Regions from separate parts of the Neobacillus sp. Fa239 genome, predicted to be linked through region 4. Evidence: riboswitches for the same ligand, from Rfam matches in the RefSeq annotation. Region 4 holds a riboswitch; each other region holds the start of a gene.
What was found. A riboswitch is a leader RNA that binds a small molecule or an ion and turns the genes downstream of it on or off. The one in region 4 is predicted to bind S-adenosylmethionine.
Positions count from the first base shown of each region.

Region 1 (3,138 bases), 2.4 Mb from region 4:
AACCGGACATGAAGGGTTTTTATCCCCCTAAGAACCAGCCAGGCGTCCTGAACACCAAGAACGGCACCAAAGGAATTTTGTAAGAAGCCAAGCCGTGCTGCTAAACTTTCATCTTTTACAACGGCAAGACCTGCGACAACATCGCTATGTCCTGATAAAAATTTTGTGGCACTGTGAAGCACAACATCCGCACCAAGCTCCAGAGGTCTTTGTAAAGCAGGTGTTAAAAATGTATTATCAACAAAGGTTAAGGCGTTCACTTCTTTTGCCAATTCAGAAATCGCTTGGATATCGGTCACTTTTAATAAGGGATTTGAAGGTGTTTCCACATAAAAAGCTTTCGTATTCGGCTGAATTGCCTGCTTTACTTGATGTATATCAGTCATATCCACAAAGGTATGTTCAATTCCGTAACGGGTTAATACTTGTGTTACCATTCGGAATGTACCGCCGTACACATCCTCGGTAATCACGATATGGTCGCCAGCTGAAAGCAGCAGGAACGCTGTTGAGATCGCTGCCATTCCCGATGAAAAGGCAAATCCTCTTGTTCCGCCTTCAAGTTCAGCAATCACCTCTTCCAATGCTTCCCGCGTCGGGTTCAAACTACGACTATAGTCATATTTGCCAAACTGATCAATATCAAATTGATGAAAGGTGGATGCGTGCTGGATCGGCACACTGACAGCACCCGTAACTGCATCAATTTTATGCCGATTATGAAGGAGCCTCGTTTCAAAACAATATGCTTCGTTTTCCATTAAACTCTCACTCCTTCTTTAATATTGGCAAATGCTAGCTCCAAGTCGTTAATAAGGTCTTCAGCATCCTCTATTCCTACAGAAAAACGCAATAAGCGATTGCAAACTCCTGCTGCAATTCGAACCTCTTCCGGAATATCTGCATGTGTTTGCGTGGCAGGGTAAGTGATAAAGCTTTCAGTCCCACCAAGGCTTTCAGCAAACGAAATCAATGAGAGTCCTTGCAAAAATGGATTGACCCATGTTTCCTCTTTTAAACGGAAGGAAAGCATTCCCCCTTTTCCGGGGTATAAAACATCAGTGACGCCTTCATGCTTTGAAAGGAATTCTGCTACTTGCTTAGCATTTTTTTCATGCTGTTTCATTCTAAGTGATAATGTTTTCATACCACGCATTAACAGCCAGGAGTCAAATGGACTGAGAACGGCACCTGCTCCGTTATGATGGAAGGCGAGCGCTTCACATAGATCTTTTCCTTTAGCAACAATGAGGCCTGCAAGTACATCATTATGGCCACCCAAATATTTGGTCGCACTGTGGATGACAATATCAGCACCAAGCTTGATCGGTTGCTGCAGAACAGGAGTATAGAAAGTATTGTCAACAATCAGCAATAATCCGTGTTTCTTGGCGATTTTCGAAACCTCGACAATATCCGATTGCTGCATGAGGGGATTCGTAGGAGTTTCAAGAAAGATGGCCTTCGTTTTAGGGGAAATCTTACTTTCAATCTCACTAGGACAACATGTATTCACATATTGACATGCCAATCCCCATTTTTTGTAGCCTTGCTCCAATAATCGGTACGTTCCACCGTATAAATCTTCACTAACTAGCCATTCATCCCCTGATTGAAATAAAGAAAGAATTGTAAGGATAGCTGCCATTCCCGAACTGCAGGCAAAACCTTGATCCCCGTCTTCCAAATCAGCAATCGTCTTTTCAAGAAGCTGTCGTGTTGGATTTCCTGTCCGTGAATAATCAAACCCTGTTGATTGCCCGATTCCTTCGTGGCGGTAAGCTGTAGAAAAATAAACAGGAGGATTCACCGTTCCTGTTACGGTTTCACTGCGATTTCCAATCTGAGCAAGCTTCGTTTCAATTTTGTACATTTCTAATCACTCCTCCTAGGTATCTAAAAAATTACTTTTTTATTAATTCTCCATAGTCTTATGTCTTGTTGATTCATCGCAGTAATCCGTTAAAGGGACAATATAATAAAAAAGCCTTCTATAAGAAGAAGACTTTTGTCAGTGTGACTGGTTCGTCATTCTTCTTATCTTGCAAATTAATTAATAATTTGCAGGACTTAGCACCTTTTCAATGAACAAGCCATTGAAGGTTGCTGAGGCGTCAAAGGGCCATTCCCTCAACCTCTCTTGATAAGAAATAAATATTTAGATTATTTATAAAATTTACTACAAATTGCGTGGGGTGTCAATTTGTTTTTTTAAAAATAAGAATTTCCGGTCAGAAAAAATAAACTAATTTATTTCCAATAAACTAGTTGACACCAAATAAAAGAGATGATAATTTTGATATACGGATTGTTCTTAATAAAGAACCTAATGATAAACAAAGCGATAAGTTTAGTAATATCTACTCGTTCATTTATCTGAAAATCAAGAGAGATTAATTTATTATTATAATTCTATGGGTAATTGTGCATTTGGTGTTCTATTTAAAGAACCTATTAATAAAGTTATAATTATAATTTCAAGATGAAATTTATAGCATAAAGCATGTAGAAATATACATACAGGCTTGTAAAGTTTGGCAGGAGGAAAAGATGAGCGCTATTGCTGGAATTTATCATTTAAACGATGAACCTATAAATCTTGAACATGGGATGCGAACGATGAAGGAATTGGAGAAATTCCCTGCAGATGATGTTCAAACATGGCATAGTGACAAAGTCTTTCTTGGCTGCCATGCCCAGTGGATTACCCCGGAATCCATTGGAGAAAAGCTTCCGTATTTTGATCAGGAAAGAAAGTTGGCCATAACAGCAGACGCAATTATTGATAATAGGGAAGAATTATTTGAAAAGCTACAAATTAAGAAATCCAAACAAAAATTAATAACTGACAGTGAGCTTATTCTACTTTCCTATGATAAATGGGGTGAGGATGCTCCAAAGTATTTAGTTGGAGATTTTGCTTTTGTGATTTGGGACGAGAGAGAACAGAAACTTTTTGGTGCTAGGGACTTTTCTGGAGCTAGGACACTATACTTTTATCGCAATCAACAATATTTTGCGTTTTGTACAGTCATATATCCACTATTATCTTTTCCTAATATAAAAAAAGAATTAAATGAAAAGTGGCTTGCAGAATATCTGGTAATTGGCGGAATGATTGACGCAGTTGATGCCTCA
Region 1 covers NZ_AP041611.1:4,557,194-4,560,331, reverse strand. Annotated here, with positions in the region: gene metC (cystathionine beta-lyase) at 1-761, opposite strand, end outside; gene ACZ5XR_RS22620 (methionine biosynthesis PLP-dependent protein) at 761-1,873, opposite strand; SAM riboswitch class I at 2,035-2,150, opposite strand; gene ACZ5XR_RS22615 (lasso peptide isopeptide bond-forming cyclase) at 2,551-3,138, shown strand, end outside.
Region 1: it holds a riboswitch for S-adenosylmethionine, as region 4 does, so the genes downstream of both, ACZ5XR_RS22620 (methionine biosynthesis PLP-dependent protein) here and ACZ5XR_RS10275 (phosphoadenylyl-sulfate reductase) in region 4, are expected to answer to the same signal.

Region 2 (3,138 bases), 1.5 Mb from region 4:
CTTCAAGAATTTGCCCAATGCCTGCGGCAGCGATTGTACGCGGTGTTACAATACCATGTTTATTTAATTCTAAATATTGCAGTACCTTACTAACCTCAAGCTGGAGTGCTCGTGAGCCGTTAAACACCTTGCGCCCATGGGCTTCAAGCCAGGCTAGAACCTGTGCGGTAAACTCTGGCGCAAATCGATGGTTCCTCGTATGCGATGATGCACTCATTCGGCTATAAAAAACACCTTCAGGCGGCTCTTTTGATAAATCTAGTCTGCCGCTATCTAAATGCCATTCTTCATAAGGTACTTCCAGTTCTTCTAAACGTTTTGTGAGGTGTACGGTCCATTCCTCATTCTCATGGATAATATAAACTTTACTCAATTTAAAATCCCCTCTCATTCTGAAAATCTAGGCTAGCTGCTTTCGTTTTTCCTCTACCAGCGGCATTACCAGCTTGCTAAACTGTTCCATTTCTTCAAGCTGCGGTGAAAATTGAAGAAGTAATAGGTCAAGACCTGCTTGTTCATATTGTAAAATTCGTTCAGCAATTTGTGAAGGCGTACCCACCAAATTTGGGCGTAATCCGCGATTAGAAACAGAATAATCCTGAAGCTGAATTTTCTGCTCAAGCTGCGATTTGCTTGTAAAATCTTTAAAACCAGCATAGCCACTTGATTCTTTTACATCAGTGATTCTTGCCAATTCCGCAATTGCTTCCTCTTCCGTTTCCCGGCAAATGACATATGCCGCCATCCCAAAAGAGTTCAGTTCAGGATTCCCAGTTTGTTCCCGTAACGATTTCATTTCACTGATTTTTTTCTCAATTTCTGCAACTGTTCCACCGTGCATCACATAGGCATCACACTTCTCAACAATGGTCTGCTTTCCTTTTGGGCTTTCTCCTCCAGCATACAAGATTGGATTAGGACGTTGAATAGGTTTTGGTGAAAGTTTTGCATCCTTAATTTGATAAAATTTACCATCATATGAAAACGTTTCTTCTGTCCAAAAGCCCTTTAATACATCTATAAATTCTTTCGTGCGGTCATATCGTTCATCATGCTCAGTAAAGATTCCGCCGTACTGACGGGCTTCTTCTTCCCACCAGGCAGAAACAACATTTAACGTGAATCTTCCCTTGCTGATTTGATCAATATTAGCCGCCATTTTCGCTGTAACTGCCGGATTATGGAATCCAGGTCTAACTGCTGTCATGATTTCGATTTTTTCTGTAACAGCCGCAAGAGCAGCCGCTGTCGACCATGCTTCAAGTGAATCCGACTCAGGTCCTTTTATATCATTCAAATATAATTCCGCTATTAATGTGGTGGAATAACCCCATTTTTCTGCCGATTGGATCACCGTTTTGGCGTAATCAAATGTTGGCGGCATCTTTTCATCCTCAACATTTCTTAACCATCCTCCAAAAATCGGTAGCCAAAATCCAAATTTCATGGTTTCTCTCTCCTCTTCTAATCTCTACTTTTCCAACCAATAAAGTTGGTTTTTTGCTAAATAAAAAAACTCACTTCATAACTAGAAGAGAGCCTTTTTCTCTCTTCCTATCTTTCAAACATAAATGTTTGATGGATTTGGCACAGTATTCTTAAGAACCTGCTGCCGAGGCTTCAAAGGGCCAGTCCCTCCACCTCTCTTTATAAGAAGAATTATTAAATTATTAGTTTTTCGAAATAATTAATTATTTAATGTGATAATAGTACAAATATTTGATATTGTCAATTAATACTTATCAATTATTGCTGAATGACAACTCTCGTTCCATTAGGAACGAGCTCTGCAAGCTGAAGAACATCCCGGTTATACATTCTTACACAACCATGCGAGACTGCTTTCCCAATCGAACTTGGATCATTGGTACCATGTATACCGTAGCCCTGTTTCGATAAAGACAGCCACATGACTCCAAATGGGCCACCTGGATTCAATTCACGATTGACAATGACAAATTCACCAGCTGGTGTATTGGTCAACATTTTACCTACCGCAATTGGATAAACTCTGGCTAATTTACCATTTTGGAATAAGGCAAGCCTTCGCTTCCCAATCGATATTTGGATAGAATAAGGGATAGAATTGGGGTTTGGCAAACCGGGAATTTGAATCCTTTGGCCCACCATTAAATGGCCAATCCCCGGATTTGCTGCATAAAGCTGATGAAGGCTGACTCGATAATCTGCTGAAATGCTTCCAAGGGTTTCACCGGGTTTTACAGTGTGAATCATGTTACCCCCTCCTTTATTTGATTAGCATATGCCCCAACATATCAGCCGTTGACATTTTAGGTCATATCATAAAAGAGGCATCGGTATGCCTCTTTTTATATTATTTAAATCGAAAAAGCAGGGACATGTCTTCTCTTTCATGATGGACGTAAAAATAATCATTACTTGAGGAATCATAAATATAATCCTTACCCCAAACATCAATATAACTTGTAATCTCCTTAATCGCTTGCACAAATTTAATGATTTCTTCATTCGTCATAACAGGATGAAGGGAAACCCTTATCCAACCAGGTTTTTCCGACAAATCACCTTGATCAATTTTATCGGTTATCAGTTTGGATGCAGTCGGGTCGATATCATATAAATAATGACCATAGGTACCTGCACAGGAACATCCCCCTCTAACTTGAAAGCCGAACCGATCATTTAACAACCGGACAACTAAATTATGGTGAATATTTTCAATGTAAAAGGAAACAATCCCGATTCGATCCTCAATTTGCCCTTCTAATATGTGAACACCCGAAATTTCTTTCATTTCTTTCAATAAGATAGATAATAATTCTTTTTCCCTTGCTATTATATTTTTGACTCCCATTTGATCTTTTAAATTTAAGACGAGTGCAGTGCGGATTGCTTGGAGAATACCCGGTGTTCCACCATCCTCTCTAATCTCAATGTCGGGATAATAGTGATGTTCTCCCCAGGGATTAGTCCATGTTACCGTACCTCCACCTGGATGGTCAGGTACTTGGTTTATATATAGACGGCTGTCGAACACTAAGACACCACTAGAACCTGGTCCGCCTAAAAACTTGTGCGGTGAAAAAAAGATCGCATCTAATTTTTCCAAAGGATCTTCCGGATGCATATCCATTTGGACATATGGAGCAGATGCCG
Region 2 covers NZ_AP041611.1:3,642,733-3,645,870, forward strand. Annotated here, with positions in the region: gene ACZ5XR_RS17765 (ATP-grasp domain-containing protein) at 1-373, opposite strand, end outside; gene ACZ5XR_RS17770 (LLM class flavin-dependent oxidoreductase) at 401-1,447, opposite strand; SAM riboswitch class I at 1,552-1,656, opposite strand; gene ACZ5XR_RS17775 (L,D-transpeptidase family protein) at 1,747-2,235, opposite strand; gene ACZ5XR_RS17780 (aminotransferase class V-fold PLP-dependent enzyme) at 2,336-3,138, opposite strand, start outside.
Region 2: it holds a riboswitch for S-adenosylmethionine, as region 4 does, so the genes downstream of both, ACZ5XR_RS17770 (LLM class flavin-dependent oxidoreductase) here and ACZ5XR_RS10275 (phosphoadenylyl-sulfate reductase) in region 4, are expected to answer to the same signal.

Region 3 (3,138 bases), 320 kb from region 4:
AGAATCGAATCAAACGAGCAAAAGCAAAAGGTGAGGAGTATTTCACACCTCACCGTGTCCAAAAGATGCAAAATGGCTGGAATGCATCCTCTTGATTAAATTGTAACATTTGGTAAGCCGTATGCCTTAATAGGGCACGTACGGTTTGATAAGGGGGAAGCCTTGAGAAAGGTTTCCCTACTTTATGCTTGTTGAGCTAACGAAGCAGAATAGTTGAACAAGGAAAAACAAGATTTATATTGAATTTTAGAAGAAAAGACCAATGTAATAGGTGAATAAAAATGAAAATAATAGTAGTCAAGTATATTAAAGAATTAGAAGATGGTTATATTGTAAAGTTTAATTCGCCATATGGCAGTGCCGAAGGAAAATGGGTTGGAACTAAACCAATATTGAATTTCGAATATTTTATAGAGATTGATATTCCAGGAATTCTGGAATGGGGAAAGCAAATTATTGATATTGATGAAGAAATTAGCCAAATAACAAGTGATGATAATCATATTTATTTATCAGGAGTATTGGAATCGGTTGAATCTGATGGATTTTCAGTCCTGAGAATGGGAAGTAACATAGTCATTTTCGAATTAACTGGAAACAATTATCCTATTGGTTCATATGTAAAAATTGCAACAGAACAAATTTCGTTGTTTGATACCAAGATATAGATACTTCTTATTAAGCTATTCGAGTGCTTGTGGTTAAGAACGGGAACGCTGCGGCAATCCCTTTTTTATTGGACTAAATGGCAGGTTAATTTAATAGGAAGATATCGTTAATGAAAACAAAAAGAAAAGGAGCATCTATTAATCATAATTAGATGCCCTTTTATTACCTGTTGGAAATCATTAATATTTCAAACTGACACACTTGCAAAAAATTCATTATGGATTGCTGCAACAGCTCTTTTTTCATCATGAGCCTTCACGCCAAATACTAAACTTATCTGAGATGGTCCTTGATTCATATGTATCATTTCAATATTAATTCTTTTTTTTTCAAGAGCCCTCGTTGCTCTGGCAATGCTGTCGACATTATGATGCTTTTTTCCTCCGATAAGCATAATTAAAGCAAGATTACGTTCAATAGTCACTTTATCTGCCGAAAGTTCCGTACTAATACGTTGTATTAGTTCACTTTCTATTATCTGATCTAATTGATTTTCATGTAAAACAAGATGAAGAGCATCAACCCCCGTCGGTATATGCCTATAATAAAGTTGAAAATCTTCAAGGATCTGAAGCAGCTTTCTTCCAAACCCAACTTCTTTATTCATTCTATACTTGTTGACATAAATACTACAAAAATTATTTTCACTGGAGATTTCGACTACTGGTTCAGTTTTATTATCATAAGTATTAGTCATTTTAGTACCTGAGACTGCAGGTTGAGTTGTATTTTTTAAGTTTGTTTTTACTAACGTATTTGATGCTAATGAACTCTCTCTAAAGTTTACACCCTTCATCTCATCGTCCCCTAATAGTCATTAACTTTTTATTATTTCCTCGTTTATATTACAAACACAAAAAAACCTCTTCTATAATAAATAAGAAGAGGTCATAACTATTGCATTCCTCCCCTTATCTTCCAGAAATAATTCTGTAGAAATTGGCACCTTTTCAAGTAAAACTTGAAGGTTGCTGGGCTTCATAGGGTCTGTCCCTCCGCCACTCTGGATAAGAGTTTTTAATATTCGGACTTTAATTATTTATAATAATATATCAGAAGGATAATTATTCGTCAATCCTAAAACTAGTACATTGGTAAGAAATCATTTGATAAAATGCGTATTGCCCTTGTTAAACTAAAGGGGGCATTCCTTTAACAAGGGATGCTTAATTTTTTATTCGAGTAAAGGGGCAGGATAACACAAAAAAGATTAAAGGAATCAGTTCAATAGTTCTGCTTGATTTGAATTTGAATATTATTAAAGATACGTTAATTACATTCTTTCTAGTGATCATATCAAGCGATTATATAACAGGGGGAAAAATTTATATGGATAATGTATTAAAAGTATCATCAAAGTCAAATCCGAATTTAGTTGCAGGTGCAATTGTAGGTGTATTAAGTGAAAGAGGAAATTCAGAGATTCAAGTGATTGGAGCTGGTGCTTTAAATCAAGCGATTAAAGCCATTGCGATTGCAAGAGGATTCGTAGCTCCTAGCGGTGTTAATCTGGTTTTTGTTCCTGCATTTACAGATGTTTTAATCAATAATGAAAATAAAACAGCAATCAAATTAATTGTAGGTCCTAGGAAAAAAAGATAGATCTGCGTTGAGAAGATCAATAAAAGAATTAAATAAAAAAAAAAACATTCACCTAATAATATATTAGCTTGTTGTTCTAACGGGTGCTTGTGCGGCCGAGCATAGGTCGTATCATATAACGGGTGGGATTCCCGCCGAGTAAGAACTAGCCATTCGCTCGTAGCGAGTCTTGGAGGGCTAAAGGTAACTTTAGTCTTTAAGCGTAGACAGTTAGGTGGAGCAGCCGTCAAGGCTGAGAATCTTATGGAGTGAAAGTCTCCTGTCATCAATTGACCGATTCGGATGACTAGCATATCCAATGCGTGGGGAGGTAACGAACTACGTTCTGCTTGGAAGTAAAAGTCACGGCGGCCTATTCTACACAGAGAGAAAAAGGTCGGAACAGTCTGTGTGGCGAGCAAACACAGAGGCCAGAAGGATTTAACGAATACTGCAATCCCGAAATCTACGCCCCTCTAAGAAACTGTTCGAGGGATGTTTTGCATAGCCTCGACCTTTGCCTAACGGGGGAAGACCGATGTCTTACGGGAAGAAACGGTCAAATGCACCGTAAGAGCAGCCGGGGTATGGGTTCTGGCATCTGTGGAAAGATTCTCAGAGATAACGACGGGAAGGTCCTACTTCAAATTGGGAAGGTACTAACCAATAAAGACCTATCATATAAGAGGCTAATAGAAAATGGTAGGATGATTTAGGACTGGCGCATGAGGTCGTAGTAGCGATGAGGGAAGGGTAATGCCTTCTTAAGTGTAAGAAAATTGCACTTCCATCAAGGTAACACCTATGTTGGAGCGAAGGACCTCTGGGCACTTGGGCAGTCAGAACTTCAAAGACACTGAGCTTTTATTATTTGTTCATAGACTAGCA
Region 3 covers NZ_AP041611.1:2,469,068-2,472,205, forward strand. Annotated here, with positions in the region: gene ltrA (group II intron reverse transcriptase/maturase) at 1-95, shown strand, start outside; gene ACZ5XR_RS11855 (hypothetical protein) at 282-668, shown strand; gene ACZ5XR_RS11860 (ACT domain-containing protein) at 857-1,465, opposite strand; SAM riboswitch class I at 1,578-1,683, opposite strand; gene ACZ5XR_RS11865 (stage V sporulation protein S) at 1,999-2,271, shown strand.
Region 3: it holds a riboswitch for S-adenosylmethionine, as region 4 does, so the genes downstream of both, ACZ5XR_RS11860 (ACT domain-containing protein) here and ACZ5XR_RS10275 (phosphoadenylyl-sulfate reductase) in region 4, are expected to answer to the same signal.

Region 4 (3,138 bases):
ACGCGGTCCTCGTTGCTATGCGGGCAAGTTTTATCGGATGCCATTCCTTCACATTTATTACAATAGAAGCTATGTTCAAAGAACAATGGCTTAATCCCAAGCTCGCCTTCAGGAAATTGGCTGAAAATGCGCTGTGCATCATAGGTACCGTAATAATTACCGACACCGGCATGATCGCGGCCGACGATAAAATGGGTGCAGCCAAAATTTTTGCGGGCGATCGCATGGAAAATGGCCTCTCTAGGACCGGCATATCGCATTGCCGCCGGATGTACTCCAAGTTGGACACGCTCGGCAGGGTAATAGTTTTCCAGAAGGACACGGTAGCTTCTTAAGCGGACGTCGGCAGGAATGTCATCAGACTTTGTTTCCCCTACTAACGGATTAACGAAAAGACCATCGACTGTTTCTAATGCCGCTTTTTGGATATACTCATGGGCGCGGTGGATGGGATTTCTCGTTTGGAAGCCGACTACTGTCTTCCATCCCTTCGCTTCAAATAATGCCCTTGTTTCCTTCGGTTCGTACCATACATCGCTGAAGACACCTTTTTCCGGTTTTTTAATGAGCGTCACATCCCCCGCTACATAAACAGGGCCTCGTTCATATAAACGTTTTACTCCTGGATGCGCAACTTCTAGTGTCTTATATACCTCGACTGCCTCTTTATCTAAATTCGGCTCATACCATTCAGATACTTTGATAACTCCATAGACTTCTTGGTTAAAAACTAACTTGATTTCTTCGCCGACTTTAAGTGTCGCCGCCGTTTCTTTGGATACCGGAAGTGTGACAGGAATGGACCAGATGGTTTGGTCCGCAAGCCGCATCTTCTCAACAACTGATTCATAATCTTTCTTTCCGAGAAACCCGGTTAATGGACTAAATAGCCCGATCCCGATTAACTCAAGATCACTTAAGGCTATCGCGTCGATGTCGATCGCTTTTTCAATTTGGCTGATATCATAATTGGGATCATAGGCCTGGATTAGTTTGCCTCCATGAGGTTTTGGTAAAAATGACAAGTGAATCATACCTTTCTTATTATAATTAGATGCTTTCGCAACTGATTTTTATAAAAATAATGCTTTTATTTGCGGATTGAAGCAGTATATTTACGAATTAAAGCCATTTATTTGCGAATCCAACCGGTTTATTTGCGTATGAAAGCTTTATTAGCGAATTCTACGTTTCTATTAGCGATTCAAAGCCATCTATTAGCGAATTCTTGCATTCTATTAGCGAATTCCCTCATTCTATTAGCGAATGGCATCTTTACTTATCCGTGTGTAAACCACACTCTGTCTTGCCAATCCCGGCCCAGCGCCCGGCACGTGAGTCCCCGTCAACTCCCACTGGCTGCGTACAAGGAATACAGCCGATGCTTGGGTAGTTGTGATCATGCAGGGTGTTATATGGGAGATCTTTTTCCTTTATATAGGCCCACACATCATCCCATGACCAATGAATCAACGGACAAATTTTAATGTTCTGGAATTTTTCATCTTTATTGATGAATTCTGTGTTGGCTCTTGTTGGTGACTGTTCTCTTCGAAGACCCGAAATCCAGGCTTGTTTTGCCGTTAACGTTTCTCTTAGAGGAATGACCTTGCGAATGTTACAACACTGGTTGGGATCTCTTTTCCATAATGCGGATCCAAACTGTGCAGATTGTTCATCGAGACTTAATTTTGGCTGCTTGCGCTCGATTTTTAAAGTTGGGAACCGGGCTTCGATTTTGTCAATGACCTCATACGTTTCTGGAAAGTGTAAGCCTGTATCTAGAAAAACAATATGAGCATCCGACTTGATTTGCTGAATCAAGTCAATTAATACAATCGCTTCCGCTCCGAAACTGGAGGCATAGACGATTTGGTCTTCCGGATAGGAATTGTATGCCCATTCTAAAACAGCACGTGCCCCCTTGGTTTTATCTTCAAATTGGAAATTATCGGATATTTGACTCCAATTTTGATACGTGATTGCAGCACTCATGCTACAAACCCCCTCTCGTCCATTAAAAAAGCCCTTCCGAATAGGAAAGGCATCTCACTAGTGTTTAACACCTTATCTCTCAAAATGATCATCATTTTGCTGGATTTAGCACCTTGCTTCGCAGGTTGCCGGGCATCTACGGGCCAGTCCCTCCGCCTCTCTTGATAAGTATTGAGTTATCGTTGGAATTAATCCTACCATACCCATAGGATTTATGTAAATAAAAAAATACAAAATTTAAAAAATTTTTAAATTGGTGGAACACATGAAAAAACAGCCTCGATCAATCGAGACTGCTGCAACCAGTTTTTACACACTATGCTGGTACTTTCATGGATTTTGGATGAGGAAAATTTTCCACATTGCGATAAGCTTTACAATTAGTATCAATAAATAAGATATGCTATGATAAACCAAGCAAATTTATCTTAGACAGAAGGGTTTCTTTTGAAAAAATACACATTTAAAGCTGATGACAAAATCCTGCGGTTTACGGTGACGGTATTTACAGCTATCGTTGGCGGTCTCCTCTTTAACCTTCTACATACGCCGATTCCTTGGTTGCTCGGGCCGATGGTCGCTGTATTAATCGGGGCCAGATTTAGCAAGATTCCGTATTACTGGCCCACTTACATTCGAAATACCGGTTTAATTATTGTCGGGTATTCCATTGGTTTATCCTTTACAAAAAACGCTCTAATTCAGATAGCTGAAAAGCTGCCATCCATGATTCTTATGACGGTTCTGCTCGTTATTTTTTGCGCCGGGATCGCCTTTTTCGTTTCCAAGATTACCGGGGTTGACTACCCGACTGTGCTGACCGGAAGCATTCCCGGAGGGCTTTCGCAGATGATTATCTTTGCGGAAGAGTTAAAAGGAATCGATATCACGACTGTCACCTTCCTTCAAGTAGCAAGGTTGATGATGATCATTTTCTTCGTTCCCTTTCTTATTTTTGGACCGTTTTTTAAAAATCAACAGGGAGCTGACTTGGTTTTGACGACAGTCCAATCGGCAGAACCGCTTTTTCCAAACATCCTGTTATTTGCACTAATTGGTATCGTTTCGGCTTTTCTGGCAAAAAAATTAAAATTTCCAACCCCCTTTTTGCTGGGACCGATTTTAGGAACTGCCGTCATGAAT
Region 4 covers NZ_AP041611.1:2,149,217-2,152,354, reverse strand. Annotated here, with positions in the region: gene sat (sulfate adenylyltransferase) at 1-1,034, opposite strand, end outside; gene ACZ5XR_RS10275 (phosphoadenylyl-sulfate reductase) at 1,276-1,995, opposite strand; SAM riboswitch class I at 2,065-2,166, opposite strand; gene ACZ5XR_RS10270 (AbrB family transcriptional regulator) at 2,443-3,138, shown strand, end outside.